4 regions of the Variovorax sp. 10L421 genome follow, and region 2 is predicted to be linked to each of the others. Evidence: predicted binding sites of a transcription regulator. Region 2 holds the regulator's gene; each other region holds the start of a gene.

Region 1 (4,513 bases), 330 kb from region 2:
GCGCTCGTACTCGTCCAGCTTCGCAGGCAGGTCGCGCAGGGCCACATGCGCGCGCACGATGCCCGCCACCGAGCATTCGTCGGTGATGGCCAAGGCCGTGTAGCCGAGCTGGTAGGCGCGCTCAACCATTTCCTCCGGCGTCGAGGCGCCGCGCTGGAAGCTGAAGTGGGTGAGGCAATGCAGCTCGGCGTAGTCGGGCAGCGTGAATGTGGGCTTCCCGCGCAGCGGCAAGGGCAGCGCATGCACCTTCGCCGAGTTGCGTCCACGCAGTTGCTTGCCGCTCAGGTCAGGCATAGAACCCCTGCAGGTACCAGCGCACCTCGCCGGACGAAAAACGGGCGGAGGGCCGCTCGCGGAAGATCCACACCAGGCCGGCTTCGGGGCTTTCGGCGACGTAGTAGTCGCGCATGGCGGGCTGGCCGCCGTCTTCCTTGTCGCCCCACCAGCCGGCCTCGACACGCTGCGGCCCGATCAGCCTGCTCAGCGGGCCGCGGTAGCACGGGCGCTCGCCGTCCATCTCGAGCAGCAGCGGCTCGGACAACAGCCACGGCGGATAGATGGCATCGGGCTGCGAGGCTGCGGTTTTTTCGTCCTTGCGGGCCTTGGCGGGCGCGTTCTCCTTCTGCAGCGCGGGGCGCCATGCCTGCTTGCGCTCGGGCCGGTGATCGGCCTGCGCCGCCGGCACTACCACCTGCTGCGCTCCGAGCCGCACGCTGAGCCGCTCGACCATCTCGTGCAGCCTGTCGCCCTTGCGGTTGTCCTCGGGCAGGAAGCTGGTGCTGGCGCCGGCCCACGGATCGGTTTCGAGCGTGCGCAGCCTGAGCCAGCTCGCGGGCGCGGCCAGCGTGGTGAGGGCGAGCTTTTCCGACAGCAGGCGGCGCAGGTGCGCCATGTCCTGCGTGGGCTCGGCCGTGCGCACGGTGACCTGCTGGTGCGGCGGCAGGTTCACGCCGTTGAAGCGCTTGAGGTCGAGCGTCCACTGCAGCTCGAGCGCGCGCGCACCGCGCTGGCGGGCGCGCAGCCAGATCTGCAGGGCCGACAGCAGCCGGTTGGCCGACCACATGAGTTCGGGCGCGGTCTCGGCCAGCGCGGGCAGCTCGAGCTTCTGCTCGAACACGTCGGGCAGCGTGAGCCAGGCATGGCTTTCGGGGCGCAGGCCCCAGGCGGCGTCGAGCGCCTCGCGCAAGCCAGTGCCGAAGCGCCGCGTGAGGCCGCCGCGCGGCAGTGCCGCCACATCGCCCCAGGTGCGGCAGCCCAGGCGCGCGAGCAGGTCGAGGTGCTCACGCGCGGCGCTCAGGGTGTCGAGCGGCAGGCCGGCCGGAATGTCCTGGGGCCTGTTCTCGTCGCGCTCGAACAGGCGCAGCCGCGCCAGCGCGATCAGGCTCGTGGCGCCCTGCGCGCCCAGCATGCGCACATCGGGCGCGGGGTTGGCGGCCAGCAACTGGCGCATCAGCTGCAGCCGCCCGCCCCACAGGCGCTCGCAGGCGGAGACTTCAAGCATCAGCGCTTCGTCCTGCCAGGCGACGTGCGGGGTGTACTGCAGCGCCCACCAGCCCAGCGATTCGGGCGTGGGCAGCGTGGGAGCGTCGGGCGTGTCGGCGTCAGGCAACCACTGCAAGGCGATCCAGTGCATCCGGGCCTCCTCCTTTCCACGCGTCGATGCGCACCACGGTCGCCGAAGACGCTGCCGTCTCGCCGGCCGGCACCGTGCCCGACTGCTGCAACCGCAACTTGCGCCGCAGCCGGGCGGCGGCCAGCAGCGCGGCCATGCGTTCGTTGCGCGCCGGCAGCATCACCGGCGCGGCCAGCGGCGGGCCGCGGCGCTTGAGGATGTGCAGCTCGATCTGCGACGCATCCGATTCGCAGCGCCCGGCGCGGATGCGCAGCCGCGCCGGCGAGGCCGACCGCGCGGCCGATTCGGGCCGGCACACGAACAGCAGCACCTCGTGCTGCGCGGCCGCCAGCTGCAACCGCCGCAATTCGCCCACCCGCGCCTGCGGCAGCCAGGCCACGACGGCGGCGATGTCCGCGCAGCGCAGCGCCTGCTCGCAGGCCCACAGCCGCGCGGCCGGAGCCTCGCTCCTGACCCACATCAGCGCTTCCACCGGCAGCCCCTGCGCCGCGAGCGACGGCCCGCAGGGTTCATAAGGCGCGCCGACCAGCACCACCGGCCCGCCGCGCGCCTGCACCGCCTGCGCCAGCGCGGGCAGCAGCAGCCGCCAGACATGGGCCTCGGGTGCGCCCTGCAGCAGTTCCGTCATCGCGCCCACCGGCCAGCCGCCGCCCGGCAGCTGCGCATCGAGCGCGGCGTGGCCGGTGGCGGTGACCTGCGCGTCGGCCAGGCCGAGTTCGTCGGCATGCCAGACGCCGCGGCCCGCGGCAGCGGAAAAGGAGTCGAGGAAAGGGAGGCCCATGGGTGAAGACTGTTAACTGTATTTTTATACAGTACTCTCCAGGCCGCAACCAAAGACCCGATTTACCTCGCAGGGCCATCGCCTTAAGATGGGGTCGCTAACACTAAGTTACCAACATGCACAAAAAGATTCATCTGCTGGCTTCGGCCTTCGTCGCTCTCTCCACTGTCCTGGGGCTTCCGTCTGCGGTGCAGGCGCAGACCAAGCCGCTCCTGATCGGCCAGACCTACGTGCAGACGGGGCCGCTGGCGTCCCTGTCGCCCGAGCCCCTGCTCGGCATCCGTGCCATGTTCGCCGCGGTGAACGCGAACGGCGGCATCAACGGCCGGCCGGTCGAGCTGCGCCAGCTCGACGACGCCTACGACCCCGCCAAGGGCGCCGAGAACGTCAAGACCTTCGTGAAGGACGGCGCCATCGGCGTGCTGATGCCCATCGGCACTTCGTCGTCGATCGGCGCGATCAAGGCGGCCAACGAACTCAAGGTTCCCATCGTCGGGCCCTACTCGGGTTCTGGCCCGGTGGTGAAGCCCACCGAATACGGCTTCCCGGTGCGCATCAGCTTCGACGAGGAATACAGCCGCATCGTGAACCACCTCTACACGATCGGCCTCTCGCGCATCGCCTTCGCCCACAACGACAACCCGGGCGCACGGTCGGCGCTGGAAAGCACGCAGAAGTTCATTGCCGAGCGCGGCGAGAAGATGGCCGGCAGCGTGGCGATCAAGAACGACGGCTCCGACGCCGCCGAGCGCGCCGCCGAGCTGGCCAAGCTCAAGCCCAAGGCGGTGGTGCTGGCAGCCACCAACGAGGTGGCGGCGAAGTTCATCACGGCCTACCGCGCGACGGGCGGCGAGACGGCCTTCTACTCGTTCTCCTTCCTGAACGGGCAGAAGCTGTTCCAGGACATCAAGAAGGACGCTGCCGGGGTGGTCATCTCGCAGGTCGTGCCCTATCCGTGGAACAGCGCAATGCCGGTGATTGCCGAGTACCAGGCGGCCATGAAGAAGATCGGCGCGACCGAGTTCGGCTATGCCAGCCTCGAGGGCTATGTCGCGGCGAAGGTCATGGTCGAAGGCCTGAAACGCGCCGGGGCGAACCCGACGCCGGAATCGCTGCAGAAGGGCCTCGAGTCGTTCAAGACGCTCGACATCGGCGGCATTGCGGTGTCGTACCGGCCCGGCGAGCACCGCGGCCTCACCTTCTCCGAGCTGTCGATGCTGAAGGCCGACGGGCGCTACCTGCGCTGAGGGCCCTGCCTGCCGCTGGCCCCGACAGGTTCCAAGCCGAAACCTGTCGGCGCAGAATTTCGTCCGTGACGACGCCTTTCACGAACGAGCCCCACCTCCCCGCTTTCACGCGCGCCCGGCTGCTGCGTGCGAGCGTCGCACTTTGCGCTGGCGCCGCGCTCCCCTCCTTCGCCCAGCAACAAGGCAGGCCTGCGATGAAGATGAACACCCGCCCCATCCCCTCCACCCAGGAGGCCCTGCCCGTGATCGGCTGCGGCACCTGGATCGGCTTCGACCAGCGCCCCGGCAGCGAGGAATACGCGCGCCTGCCCGGCGTGCTCGACGCCCTGTTCGCGGCCGGCGGCACGGTGATCGACAGCTCGCCGATGTACGGCCGCTCCGAGGAAAGCACCGGCGAACTGCTGGCCGTGTCGAAGCTGCAAGGCAAGGTCTTTCTCGCCACCAAGGTCTGGACCTCGGGCCGCGAGGCCGGCATCGCGCAGATGGAGCAGTCCTTCGCGCGGCTGCGCACGCAGCGCATGGACCTGATGCAGGTGCACAACCTCGTCGACTGGCGCACGCACCTCGCCACGCTGCGCGGCTGGAAGGAACAGGGCCGCGTGCGCTACATCGGCATCACGCACTACACCGCCTCGGCCTACGGCGAGGTCGAAGCGGTGCTGAAGGCCGAGAAGCTCGACTTCCTGCAGATCAACTACTCGCTCGACGCGCGCGAGGCCGAGCAGCGCCTGCTGCCGCTGGCCGCCGAGCGCGGCGTGGCGGTGATCGTCAACATGCCTTTCGGCGGCGGCGGACTGCTGCGCCGGCTGCGCGACCGGCCCCTGCCCGCGTGGGCCGGCGAGATCGGCTGCA
Region 2 (4,513 bases):
GTGAGCCATGTCGCCCCCGGACCGGGCATCGACACGCCCGAAGATCTGGCGCGCGTGCGTGCCGTCTTTGCCGCCGCACCCCCCGCCTGAGACGCTCCGCAGCCTGCCCGGCAGCGGAAATTCTTCGCGGGCACGCGTGCTATCCTCGAAGCAACTCCGCCTAGCCCAGCCCTGGGGCCGACGCTTGGTGCGACACAAAATCCAAGAACCGTCCGAGGAAACCATGAGACTAATTTTGCTGGGCGCGCCCGGGGCGGGCAAAGGCACGCAAGCGGCTTTCATCTGCCAGAAATACAGCATTCCCCAAATCTCGACCGGCGACATGCTGCGCGCCGCCGTCAAGGCCGGCACGCCGCTCGGCCTGCAGGCCAAGGCCGTCATGGACGCCGGCGCACTGGTCAGCGATGACCTGATCATCAATCTTGTGAAGGAACGCATTGCGCAACCCGATTGCGCCGGCGGCTTCCTGTTCGACGGCTTTCCCCGCACCATTCCCCAGGCCGATGCCATGAAGGCAGCGGGGGTCAAGCTCGACTACGTGCTCGAGATCGACGTGCCCTTCGGCGACATCATCGAACGCATGAGCGGCCGCCGCTCGCACCCGGCCTCGGGCCGCACCTATCACGTCAAGTTCAATCCGCCCAAGGTTGAAGGCAAGGACGACGTGACCGGCGAGGAACTGATTCAGCGCGAGGACGACAAGGAAGAAACCGTGCGCAAACGGCTCGACGTGTACAGCCAGCAGACGCGTCCGCTGGTCGACTACTACTCGGCCTGGGCCGAGGCCGACCCGGCCGCCGCCCCGAAATACCGCGCCATCAAGGGTGTGGGCACGGTGGACGAAATCACGCAACGTGCATTGGCTGCCCTGAACAGCTGATCCTCCCAACCGCCCCTGTACGGGGCGGTTTTGCTTTCACCCCAGCAGTTCCAGCATCAGCGCGATGCGCGCCTTCACGGGCGTCAATGCGCCAGCATCGCGCAGCTCGTCCCCGGCCTTCGGCAGGATGCGCCCGTTGGCGCAACGCGTGGCGCGAACAACCGCAACGCCTGCGTCCTGCGCCTTGAGCGCAGCCGCTTCCAGCGCGTGGTGCAGGGTGCCGTTGCCAGTGGCGGCAAGCACCAGTCCTCGCACGGGATCGGCACCGCCGAACTGCAGCAGCGCATCGATCACAGCACCGCTGGCGCCGGCATGGCTCATGACGATCTCGACGCGGGGCCACTGAACCGCAGCCTCCAGGAAGACCTTCGACGCGTGTGATGCAGCGCCTTCCGGCCAAGACCGGACAAGGCGAACCTCCCCTTCCTCGACATAACCGACGGGCCCAGCATCGCCTGAAGCAAAGGCGTCAGGCCGATAGGTGTGCACCTTCTGGATGTCGATGCCGCTGTGGATCGTGCCGGCGCACACCACCGCTACGCCTCGCGCGCCCTGCGTCGCGGCAACGCTGATGGCGTCGCGCACGTTCTGTGGTCCGTCGGGCGCCAGCGCGGTCGCCGGGCGCATCGCGCAGGTCAGTACCACGGGCTTGGAGGGCGCCAGCACCGAGTGCAGGAAGAATGCGGTCTCTTCGAGCGTGTCGGTGCCGTGCGTGATCACGACGCCTGCCACGTCGGCCTGCGCCAGCCAGTGCGCACTGCGCCGGGCCAGTTGCTGCCAGATGGCGAACGACATGTCCTTGCTGTCCACCTGCGCGACCTGCTCCGCTTCCAGCAACACGCCCTCAGGCGCCTCGATGCCGCCCAACAGGTCGGCCACGCCGACCTGTCCCGCGGTGTAGCCGATGTTGTCGCCGCTACTGGCGGCCCGGCCGGCAATGGTGCCGCCCGTGCCCAAAACCACGACACGGCGGCGCGATTCAGGCGAAGAGGAATTGACCATAGCTTGTCAACTTTTAAAAACTGGTTAAAAATACAGCTACTGGATATCTAGCCAGTGCCGCAAGGAACCACATATGCAGTTCGCCGTGAAGCTTACAGCCCGCCAGCAGCAGATCCTGGACCTGATCCAGAGCGCCATAGCACGCACCGGTGCGCCGCCCACGCGCGCCGAAATCGCCACCGAGCTCGGGTTCAAGTCGGCCAACGCCGCCGAAGAGCATTTGCAGGCGCTGGCGCGCAAGGGTGTCATCGAGCTCGTGAGCGGCACCTCGCGCGGCATCCGCCTCAAGGGCGACGCCCTGCGTTCGCTCAATGAAACACGCCACCGCGAAGGTGGCCAGTTCTCGCTCTCGCTGCCCGGCATGGCCCAACTGGCATTGCCGCTCATCGGCCGCGTCGCAGCCGGCTCGCCCATCCTCGCGCAGGAGCACGTCGACCAGACCTACTACGTCGAGAACACGCTGTTCCAGCGCCAGCCCGACTACCTGCTCAAGGTGCGCGGCATGTCGATGCGCGACGCCGGCATCATGGACGGCGACCTGCTCGCGGTGCAGGCCACCAAGGAAGCGCGCAATGGCCAGATCGTGGTTGCGCGCCTGGGCGACGAAGTGACCGTCAAGCGCCTGAAGCGCAACAAGCAGGTCATCGAGCTGCACGCCGAGAACCCCGACTACCCGACCATCATCGTCCAGCCCGGCGAGCCCTTCGAAATCGAAGGCCTCGCAGTCGGGCTCATCCGCAACACCATGCTGATGTAGGCCCCGCGGCCTGCTTTTTGCAGCACCCCATCCGGCAGCGACAGGTGGCGGGCGTATGGCGAAGAGTCGCCATCACCCTGTCGCAGCCGACTCAAGAAATCCTGCCTGTGTTCAACCTCATACTTTTTTGGAGTTCACATGGGAATCGCCCTCCTCGCCATCGCTGATTTCTGGATGCCGCTGCAATCGCTGGCCAGCCGCCTGATGCCGGCACACCGTCCTCGCCGCAGGGATCGCCTCGACGCTGCCGAATCCTCGACCGGACTTCGCTACGTGGCGGTGCGCCCTGCCTGCACCGCCCGCGCCGGCGGCGGTGCAACACCCACAGCAGCCAGCGCCGCGCCGGCGCGTCCGTTGCGCGTGGTTCGCGTGGTCGACGGCATGGGCCAGCAGCGCAGCAACCGCGTCGTGATCTCGGGCCGCATGGCCGATGTCTGCGCCGAACTCGACCGGCTGGCCGCACTCGAAACCGCCGAGACCGCGGCCGCGGCCCCTCGTTCGACCCGCCTTCACTGAGCCAGAACACCCCTGCGAGCGGCTGTGGGGTGGGTATCCAAACGTTCACTGGCACGACATTCCAATGCTGCGAGGCACAATGGCACGCCATGAACATTGTGATCCTCGACGATTACCAGGACGCCGTGCGCAAACTGCGCTGCGCCGCCAAGCTGGACGCGTACGCGGCCAAGGTCTATACCAATACGGTGAAGGGTATCGGGCAGCTTTCGGTTCGCCTCAAGGATGCCGACGTGATCGTGCTGATCCGCGAGCGCACCCAGATCTCGCGCCAGCTGATCGAAAAGCTGCCGAAGCTCAAGCTCATCTCGCAGACGGGGCGTGTCGCCGGGCACATCGACGTTACTGCCTGCACGGAACGTGGCGTCGCGGTCGCGGAGGGCTCGGGCTCGCCGCAGGCGCCTGCTGAGCTCACCTGGGCGCTCATCATGGCCGCCATGCGCCGGCTGCCGCAGTACATCAGCAACCTCAAGCACGGCGCGTGGCAGCAGTCGGGGCTCAAGTCGGCCTCGATGCCGCCCAACTTCGGGATCGGCTCGGTGCTCAAGGGCAAGACGCTGTGCATCTGGGGTTATGGCCGCATCGGCCAACTGGTGGCGCGCTATGGACAGGCTTTCGGGATGCAGGTCGTGATCTGGGGCCGTGAAGCCAGTTGCGCCAAGGCCCGCTCCGACGGCTTCCAGGTCGCACAGAACCGCCACGAGTTCTTTGCCGCGGCCGACGTGCTGTCGGTGCATCTGCGGCTCAACGAAGAGACCAACGGCCTCATCACGCTGGAAGATCTCTCGCGCATGAAGCCGACGGCGCTGTTCGTCAACACTTCGCGCGCCGAACTGGTCGAAGCCGACGCCCTGCTCGCCGCGCTCAACCGCGGCCGCCCCGGGCTGGCCGCCATCGACGTGTTCGAGAGCGAGCCGCCGCTGCAAGGCCATGCGTTGCTACGGCTCGAGAACTGCATCTGTACGCCGCACATCGGTTACGTCGAGCAGGAGAGCTACGAGAGCTACTTCGGTCAGGCGTTCGACAACGTGGTGAGCTACATCAACGGCAACCCGACGAACATCGTGAATCCCGGCGCGCTGCAGGTTCGCCGGTGAACCGGCCGGCGCCCCGGGGTGCACTCTGGGCGCTGCTCGCCGGCAATTTCGTGATCGGCACGGGCGTGATGGTGGTGCCCGGCACGCTCAATGAAATCAGCACCTCGCTTTCGGTCACGGCCGCCACCGCGGGCCAGCTGATCACGGCCGCAGCGGCAGTGATGTGCGTCGGCGCACCGCTGCTGGCTGCGGCGGTCGCGGGCTGGGACCGCCGCCAATTGCTGGCGCTCAGCCTGCTCTGGTACGCCGCGGGCCACATCC
Region 3 (4,513 bases), on a different contig from region 2:
GCCGTTGTCTTCCACCTGCAGCAGCAGCACGTGGCCGAAGGGGTCGGCCAGCACGCGCACGGTGATCAGTCCCGGGCGCTGCGGCGTCGAGGGCGTGTAGTTGATCGCGTTGTCGACGAGGTTGCGCACCAGCTCCTTCAGCAGCGTCGCGTTGCCGTCGAACACCACGCCCGGCGCCCCGGCCTCGGCGCCGTCGTAGCCCAGGTCGATGCGCTTCTCGATCGCGCGCGGCACGGCCTCGCGCACCACCTCGATGGTGAGCCGCGCCAGGTCGCAGGGCTGGTGGTGCGCGTTGGCGCTGTTGCCCTCGGCGCGAGCCAGCGACAGCAGCTGGTTCACGGTGTGCGTGGCGCGCTTGCTCGCACGGCCGATCTGCTTGAGCGACTGCTTCAGTTCGTCGGCATTGGCGCCTTCGCGCTGCGCCAGGTCGGCCTGCATGCGCAGGCCTGCCAGCGGCGTTTTCAACTGATGCGCCGCGTCGGCCAGGAATCGCTTCTGCGTGCCGATCGAATCGTTGAGCTTGTCCAGCAGCTCGTTGACCGAGGACACCAGCGGCACCACTTCCTGCGGCACCGACGATTCGTCGAGCGGGCTCAGGTCGCCCGGGCGCCGCTCGCGGATGCGCGCCTCCACCACCGACAGCGGCTTGATGCCGCGCACCAGCGCCAGCCAGATCAGCAACACCGCCAGCGGCAGGATCGCGAACTGCGGCAGCAGCACGCCCTTGATGATCTCGGCCGCGAGCACCGACTGCTTCTCGCGCGTCTCGGCCAGCTGCAGCAGCGAGGGCGGCACGTCCTCGGCGCCGCTGGCGATCCACAGGGAGGCCACGCGCACCGGCTTGCCGTGCACGTCGCTGTTGTGCAGGAACACCTGGCCGGGCGGCAGCGGCTCGTCGAGCCCGGGCAGCGGAATGTCGCGCTCGCCGCTCAGCAGCGTGTCGTGCCCGTCGAACAGCTGGTAGTACACGTGGCCTGTGTCGTCGGCCCGCAGGATCTCGCGCGCCGACTGCGACAGCGCGAACTGCGTGTGCCCGTCCTTCACCGTCACCAGCTCGGCCAGGGCCTTCACGTTGTGCTCGAGCGCGCGGTCGAAGGGCGCGTTGGCAATGCCCTGCGCCACCAGCCACGTGACGCCGATGCTCACGGGCACCAGCAGCAGAAGCGGCGTGAGCATCCAGTCGAGGATCTCGCCGAACAGGGAGCGCTGCGCGCGCTGGAAAAGCTTCACCGGGCTTGCCCCAAGGCTTCGCGCTTGGCAAGGAGCATCAGGGCTGGATCTTCTCGAGGCAGTAGCCCAGCCCGCGCACCGTCGCGATGCGCACGGGACCCTTCTCGATCTTCTTGCGCAGGCGGTGGATGTAGACCTCGATGGCGTTGAGGCTCACCTCCTCGCCCCATTCGCACAGGCGGTCGACCAGCTGGTCCTTGCTCACCAGCCGGCCGGCGCGCTGCAGCAGCACTTCGAGCAGGCCGAGTTCGCGTGCCGACAGCTCGATCATCTTGCCGTCGATGGTCGCCACGCGGCCGGCCTGGTCGTAGACCAGCGGGCCGTGGCGGATCGTGTTGCTGGTGGTGCCCATGCCGCGCCGGGTGAGGGCGCGTACGCGCGCCTCGAGTTCCTGCAGGCTGAAGGGCTTGGCCATGTAGTCGTCGGCGCCGTGGTCCAGGCCCTTGACGCGTTCCTCCACGCTGTCGGCCGCCGTGAGCACCAGCACCGGCAGCTGCGAGCCGCGCGCGCGCAGGCGCTTGAGGATCTCGATGCCGTGCAGGTTGGGCAGCCCGAGATCAAGGATCAGCAGGTCGAATTCGTCGTGCGTCATGAGGGCGGTGTCGGCCTGCGAGCCGTTCGCCACGTGGTCGACCGCCGCGCCCGAGGTGCGCAGGCTGCGCAGCAGGGCATCGGCCAGCACCTGGTCGTCTTCGGCAATCAGAATCCGCATATGCGCCACCTCCGGCTGTGTCGGCGCCCCTTGGCGCGCGTTGGTCTCCGCCTAGGAGTCTAGCCCGCCGTATAGGCTTCGAGTCCGATGGTTACCACGGTGGCAATGTCGTTTCCCACGCTGGCGCGGAACTCGCCTTCGGCCTGCGTCACCGCACTGCGGAAGGCGTCGAGCCAGGCCAGGCCGTCGGCCGTGAACAGCACGCGCCGCGCCCGCGCGTCCAGCGGGTCGGGCCCGCGCGTCACCAGCCCCCAGGCTTCGCACTGGTCGACCAGCGCGCCCATGGCCTGCTTGGTCATGCCGGCGCGCTCTGCCAGTTCGGTCAGGCGCGAGCCTTCGCGTGCCAGATGGCGCGTGATGTGGATGTGTGCCGCACTCACCTGCGCGCGCGCCGCGAGGTTCGACAGTGCCAGCGGCACGCCGACGTCATGTGCCATCAGCTCCAGCACGCGCTCGTCGAAGCGGCGCATCGCGTGGCCCAGCAGGCGGCCCAGGTGGGTCTGGCGCCAGGCGTCGGGATCGGTCGGGAACGCGGCTTCGGACATGGCGCCAAATGGTAAAGCAAACTGACCAAAAAATGGGTTTACTCGAGTCAATGAACCCCTACACTACTGTTCAAGCATCCAGCCTGTAATTAAAAGCAGATGGATTGAAACCCAACACAAACCGTTGATATTCAAGGAGTTTCCACATGGACGCAGTCGTCAAGGGCGCAAGCATCTCGGTCGCCAACAGTGAAAAGGCCAAGGCCCTCCAGGCCGCACTGGCCCAGATCGAAAAGCAGTTCGGCAAGGGCACGATCATGCGGCTCGGCGAAGGCGAGGCGCTCGAAGACATCCAGGTGGTCTCCACCGGTTCGCTGGGCCTGGACATCGCGCTGGGCGTCGGCGGCCTGCCGCGCGGCCGCGTCATCGAGATCTACGGCCCTGAATCGTCGGGCAAGACCACGCTCACGCTGCAGGTCATCGCCGCCATGCAGAAGCAGGCCGGCACCTGCGCCTTCGTCGATGCCGAGCACGCGCTCGACGTGCAATACGCCCAGAAGCTCGGCGTGAACCTGTCCGACCTGCTCATCAGCCAGCCCGACACCGGCGAGCAGGCGCTCGAAATCGTCGACTCCCTGGTGCGCTCGGGCGCTGTTGACCTGATCGTGGTCGACTCCGTCGCCGCGCTCACGCCCAAGGCCGAAATCGAAGGCGAGATGGGCGACTCGCTGCCCGGCCTGCAGGCCCGCCTGATGAGCCAGGCGCTGCGCAAGCTCACCGCCACCATCAAGAAGACCAACTGCATGGTCATCTTCATCAACCAGATCCGCATGAAGATCGGCGTGATGTTCGGTTCGCCCGAAACCACCACCGGCGGCAATGCGCTGAAGTTCTACGCCTCGGTGCGCCTGGACATCCGCCGCATCGGCACCATCAAGAAGGGCGACGAGGCCATCGGCAACGAAACCAAGGTGAAGGTGGTGAAGAACAAGGTGTCGCCGCCGTTCAAGACGGCCGAGTTCGACATCCTGTTCGGTGAGGGCATCAGCCGCGAGGGCGAGATCATCGACATGGGCGTCACGGCCAAGATCGTCGACAAGTCGGGCGCCTGGTACGCCTACAACGGCGAGAAGATCGGCCAGGGCCGAGACAACGCCCGCGAGTTCCTGCGCGAGAACCCCGAGCTGTCGCGCGAGATCGAGAACAAGGTGCGCGAATCGCTGGGCATCCCGCTGCTGGCCGCCGATGCCGGCGCCACGCCCGAGAAGCCGCAGAAGGCCGCGAAGGCGGACAAGGCCGACAAGGGCGAGTAAGTACAGGCGCGGCTCCCCGGGGGCCGCGCGAGCGACCCCCGCATGGCATTCAACGCCCCGTCCCTCAAAGGCCGCGCACTGCGCCTGCTGAGCCAGCGCGAACATTCGCGCGCGGAACTGGAGCGCAAGCTGGCCAGGCATGAAGAAGAGCCCGGCACGCTGGCGAAGGCGCTCGACGAACTGGCCGCAAAGGACTTCATCAGCGAGCCGCGCGTGGTGGCCTCGGTGCTCAACCAGCGCGCCGCCCGCTCGGGTGCGCTGCGCGTCAAGCAGGAACTGCAGGCCAAAGGCATCGCGCCCGAGGCCATTGCCGAGGCGGTGGCCGGGTTGCAAGACACCGAAGTCGAGCGCGCCACCGCCCTGTGGCGGCGCCGCTTCGACGCCCCGCCCGCCGATGCGAAGGAGCGGGCGAAGCAGATGCGGTTCCTGATGGCGCGGGGCTTTTCAGGTGCCGTCGTGTCGAAGGTGCTCAGGAGCGATTTCGATGAGGCCGGCGAATGACGCTGCGCGATCGTCCCGAGGCAGGCTGGATCAGTTCGCTTCGGGCACTTCGTCGAGCGAGGGCGTCTCGCTCTTGTGCGCGGCGATGTCGCGCACATTCTTCTGCACCGCGACCGCACCGAACAGGCTCAGCAGGAATGCCATGGCATAGAAGCCCTTCTCGCTGGCAGCCAGCATGGCATTGAACAGGCCGACGGCGAGCAGGGCGACCGACAGCAGCAGCGAGATCCAGCACAGGCCGTAGTAGATGCCGGTCACTGTCGTGCCTTCGA
Region 4 (4,513 bases), on a different contig from region 2:
CGCTGTCGGGCGTCGCCGCCAGCGTGCTGCGCGATCCAGTGGCACTGACGGGACGGGCGGCCGTCGAAGAGTTCGGCCTGCAGTCGCCGAAGGTGCACCGGGGCCTGCTGGCCAGCGGCGACCGCTTCGTGTCGACCACCGCCGAGAGTGAAGCGCTGCGGCGCGATCTGCCCGATGCGCTTGCGGTCGAGATGGAAGGCGCGGCGGTGGCGCAGGTGTGCCACGACTACGGCGTGCCCTTCGCGGCCATGCGAACGATCTCCGACCGCGCGGACGACGAAGCGCATGGCGACTTCGCTCGCTTCGTCTCGCTGGTCGCGAGCCGCTACAGCCTCGCGCTGGTCGGCGCCTGGCTCGCCACGCTGCCGGCCGTCAGCTGAGCGAGGCGCCGCGCCGCGGAATGTCGCGCAGCAGCGGCGGTATCGACAGTGCGAGCAGCAGCGCGGCCAGTGGCACGACGCAGACAAACCCCACGTACTTGAAGCCGAGCGCTCCCACCGCCCCGCCGAGCACGAACATGCCGACCAAGCCGCCCGCGCGGCGCATGCGGCGGCGGTCGTGGCGCACCGCCATCGGGGCGGATCCGGCGCGGCCGTTCCAGTAGAGCATCTTGCCGATCTCGATCCCCATGTCGGTGATGTTGCCCGTCATGTGGGTGGTGCGGATGCTGCCGCCCGAGGTCTTCGACGCCACCGCGTTCTGCAGGCCCATGATGAAGGACAGCAGCAGCACCGTGAGCGGCACGGCGAAGGGCGTGGGCCAGGTCAGCGTGATCGCGCCCATGAGCCCGAATGGGAACATCAGCGCAGCTTCGAGCATCAGCGGCAGGGCGTAGACGCCGTGCATGCGGTGCTGCCGGCCCCAGTTCACCAGCATGGCGCAGACCGCGGCGCCGGTCACGAAGGCCAGGATCGCGCCGAGCGCGTTCAGCAGCAGCTTGACGTTGCCCAGCACCATGCCGTCCGCCAGCTGCGAGGCGAAGCCGGTCATGTGCGAGGTGTACATGTGAAGCACGAGGAATCCGCCCGCGTTGACGGCCCCGGCATTGAAGGCCAGCAGCAGGCCCAGCGCGGTGTTGGTCGACGGCGCGCGGTGGCGGTTGGTGAGGAAGCGGATTCTGCGCACTGTGGCTCTCCGGGTCAGCGCTTGCTGCCAGCCACTCTAGCACCCGCCGCGCGGCGCCTACTTGAGCCAGCCGCGCCGGCGGAAGTACCACATCGGCACCAGCGCGCTGGCCGCCATCAGCACGATGGCATACGGATAGCCCAGCGACCAGTCGAGCTCGGGCATGAACTTGAAGTTCATGCCGTAGATGCTCGCGATCAGCGTGGGCGGCAGCAATGCGACGCTGGCCACCGAGAAGATCTTGATGGTCTTGTTCTGGTTGATGTTGATGAAGCCGACGGTCGCATCCATCAGGAAGTTGATCTTGTCGAACAGGAAGGCCGTGTGGTTGTCGAGCGACTCGATGTCGCGCAGGATCTGCCGCGCCTCCTCGAACTGCTCGGCGTTGAGCATGCGGCTGCGCATCATGAAGCTGACCGCGCGGCGCGTGTCCATCACGTTGCGGCGGATGCGGCCGTTCAAGTCTTCCTGGCGGGCGATGGCGCCCAGCACCTCGCCGGCCAACTCGTCGCTGACGTTGCCCTCGAGCACTTTCTTGCCCGCGATCTCGAGTTCGTCGTAGATGTTCTCGAGCGTGTCGGCCGAGTACTCGGCGTCGGCATCGAACAGCTTGAGCAGTACTTCCTTCGCGTCCTCGATGAGCCCGGGCGCGCGGCGCGCGCGCATGCGCAGCAGCCGGAACACGGGCACGTCCTCGTCGTGGATCGAGAACAGCACACCGCGGCTGCGAAGCTCGGTGTTGTGCTGGTTCAGGATGAACGCCACGCGCACCGAGCGCGGATCTTCGTCGTCGTCGATCAGGAAGTCGGAGCGGATGTGCAGCTCGCCGTTGTCTTCCTCGTAGAAGCGGGCCGACTCCTCGATGTCCTCGTCCATCGCGTCTTCGGGAATCGAGAGGCCGTAGTACTGCTTGATCCAGCGCTTCTCTTCGAGCGTGGGCGACTCGAGGTCGACCCAGATCGGCTGGAACCTGGAGAGCTCCTCGAGCGACTCGATCTCTTCCTGGACGAGGCGGCCGTTGGCGAGCGTAAAGATGTTGAGCATGGGCTCACTCCCGGGTATGACTGAAACGTTGGGCGAGGGAGGGGCGCTTTCAATTCCCGGGCCCGACGCGCGAAAAAAGCGTCAGTGAAAGGGAGTTGAAAGCTGCCGAGACGGGGCGGTTTCCATAGGAAGAATCTCCGGTTGCAGCGAGGCGCGATTATGTCACCGGCCACATGGCTGCCCCATGCTTGGGCTGGACGGACATACAGTAAAGTCGCTCTCCATGCAGACCGCTGCGCTCCCTGTTTTTCCCGCCGCGCCGAAGACCCAGGCCGAGCGCCTGGCCGCCGCGCTTGCGACGCTCAACGATGCGCAGCGCGCTGCGGTCGAGCATGGCGTGGGTGCTGCGATAGCCGAGCGCGACGAGCGGCCGCTGCTCGTCATTGCCGGCGCCGGCTCGGGAAAGACCAGCACGCTGGCGCACCGCGTCGCACACCTGATCGCGGGCGGTGTCGATCCGCAGCGGCTGCTGCTGCTGACTTTCTCGCGCCGCGCCGCGCAGGAGATGGAGCGCCGCGCCGGCCAGGTGCTGGCGCGGGTGCTCGGCCTGAAGTCCGAGGTGCCGCCCGCGCTGCCGTGGGCCGGCACCTTCCACGGCATCGGCGCGCGGCTGCTGCGCGAGTACGCGCCGCAGATCGGGCTCGGCGAGAACTTCACGATCCATGACCGCGGCGATGCCGAAGACCTGATGGGGCTGGTGCGCCATGAGCAGGGCCTGTCTTCCACCGTGAACCGTTTTCCGCGCAAGGGCACCTGCCTGTCGATCTACTCGCGCTGCGTCAACACGCGCGCGCCGCTGGCCCAGGTGCTGAAGGAAGCCTTTCCCTGGTGCGGCGAATGGGAGGCCGAGCTGAAGAAGCTGTTCGGTGCGTATGTCGAGGCCAAGCAGCAGCAGAACGTGCTCGACTACGACGACCTGCTGCTGTACTGGGCCGGGATGGCCGCCGAGCCCGCGCTGGCCGCGCACATCGGCGCGCGCTTCGATCATGTGCTGATCGACGAGTACCAGGACACCAACCTGCTGCAGGCCTCGATCCTGCTGGCGCTCAAGCCCGATGGACGCGGGGTGACGGTGGTGGGCGACGACGCGCAGTCGATCTACTCGTTTCGCGGCGCGACGGTGCGCAACATCCTCGACTTTCCGTCGCAGTTCACGCAGCAGGCCAGAGTCGTCACGCTGGAGCGCAACTACCGCTCGACGCAGCCGATCCTGGACGTCTCGAACCGCGTGATCGTGCAGGCCGCCGAGCGGCACGCCAAGACGCTGTGGACCGACAAGCCCTCGGCCGGCAAGCCGCTGCTGGTGCTCGTGCCCGACGAGGCCGGGCAGGCACGCTGGGTGGCCGACAAGGTGCTGGCGCACCGCGAAGGCGGGCTGGCGCTGAAGTCGCAGGCGGTGCTGTTCCGCACCTCGACGCACAGCGCGGCGCTCGAGCTCGAACTGGCACGGCGCAACATCCCCTTCGTGAAGTTCGGTGGGCTCAAGTTTCTCGAGGCCTCGCATGTGAAGGACCTGCTCGCGGTGCTGCGTTTTGCGCAGAACCCGCGTGGGCGCATGGCGGGGTTCCGTGTGACGCAACTGATACCGGGCATAGGCCCCGTGACCGGCGCGCGGCTGCTCGATGCGATGGACCAGGCGGCAGACCCGGCCGCGGCAGTGCGCGACTTCGTGCCACCGGCCACTGCTCGCGCGCAATGGGGCGACTTCGCTGCAGCCTACGCCGCCTTGCGCGCGCCGGCGCTGAAGTGGCCGGCCGATGTCGAACTGGCGATGGCCTGGTATCTGCCGCACCTGGAGCGCCTGTACGAGGACACGTCCGGCGTGCGACGCGCCGACGTCGAGCAATTGGCCCGCCTCGCCGCCGGGTATGCCTCGCGCGAACGCTTCCTCGCCGAACTCACGCTCGACCCGCCCGAGGCCACCAGCGACCGCCCGGGCCCGCCGCTGCTCGACGAGGACTACCTGATCCTCTCGACCATCCACTCGGCCAAGGGGCAGGAATGGAACTCCGTACATGTGCTCAACGTGGTCGACGGCTGCTTGCCGGCCGACGTGGCGCAGAGCGCGCACGAGCTGGAAGAAGAGCGCCGGCTGCTCTACGTGGCGATGACCCGGGCGCGCGACCACCTGCACCTGCTGGTGCCGCAGCGCTTCCACATCACGCAGCAGGCGGCGCGCGGCGACCGGCACCTGTATGCCAACCGCACGCGCTTCATTGCCGAAGCCGATCTGGCCGGCTTCGAGCAGCAGACCTGGCCCCCTCCGCCGGAGCGGCCGCCGGCCGTGCCGCCGCCGAGCGCGGTGATCGACCTGCGCAACCGGATGCGCGCGGCCTGGCGTTGA

The links. Region 2 encodes LexA, which represses DNA repair genes until DNA is damaged. Its sites were predicted from a motif close to ACTGTATNNNNATACAGT; they were not measured.
Region 1: a site for LexA is predicted at 2,430-2,447, ahead of imuA (translesion DNA synthesis-associated protein ImuA). Genes of this name have one in related genera too.
Region 3: a site for LexA is predicted at 2,570-2,587, ahead of recA (recombinase RecA). Genes of this name have one in related genera too.
Region 4: a site for LexA is predicted at 2,362-2,379, ahead of AC1DFC_RS17245 (ATP-dependent helicase). Genes of this name have one in related genera too.

The regions. Positions count from the first base shown of each region.
Region 1 is NZ_JBFTJJ010000002.1:338,221-342,733, forward strand. It holds gene AC1DFC_RS05550 (error-prone DNA polymerase) at 1-294, opposite strand, end outside; gene AC1DFC_RS05555 (Y-family DNA polymerase) at 287-1,633, opposite strand; gene imuA (translesion DNA synthesis-associated protein ImuA) at 1,602-2,414, opposite strand; gene AC1DFC_RS05565 (ABC transporter substrate-binding protein) at 2,531-3,661, shown strand; gene AC1DFC_RS05570 (aldo/keto reductase) at 3,856-4,513, shown strand, end outside.
Region 2 is NZ_JBFTJJ010000002.1:4,890-9,402, forward strand. It holds gene kdsB (3-deoxy-manno-octulosonate cytidylyltransferase) at 1-90, shown strand, start outside; gene adk (adenylate kinase) at 224-880, shown strand; gene AC1DFC_RS04030 (asparaginase) at 917-1,882, opposite strand; gene lexA (transcriptional repressor LexA) at 1,956-2,639, shown strand; gene AC1DFC_RS04040 (hypothetical protein) at 2,778-3,155, shown strand; gene AC1DFC_RS04045 (D-2-hydroxyacid dehydrogenase family protein) at 3,245-4,252, shown strand; gene AC1DFC_RS04050 (MFS transporter) at 4,249-4,513, shown strand, end outside.
Region 3 is NZ_JBFTJJ010000003.1:168,673-173,185, forward strand. It holds gene AC1DFC_RS07080 (sensor histidine kinase) at 1-1,230, opposite strand, end outside; gene AC1DFC_RS07085 (response regulator transcription factor) at 1,268-1,942, opposite strand; gene AC1DFC_RS07090 (MarR family winged helix-turn-helix transcriptional regulator) at 2,002-2,487, opposite strand; gene recA (recombinase RecA) at 2,634-3,740, shown strand; gene recX (recombination regulator RecX) at 3,783-4,241, shown strand; gene yiaA (inner membrane protein YiaA) at 4,272-4,513, opposite strand, start outside.
Region 4 is NZ_JBFTJJ010000012.1:108,062-112,574, forward strand. It holds gene AC1DFC_RS17230 (5'-methylthioadenosine/adenosylhomocysteine nucleosidase) at 1-380, shown strand, start outside; gene AC1DFC_RS17235 (YoaK family protein) at 373-1,125, opposite strand; gene corA (magnesium/cobalt transporter CorA) at 1,183-2,169, opposite strand; gene AC1DFC_RS17245 (ATP-dependent helicase) at 2,393-4,513, shown strand.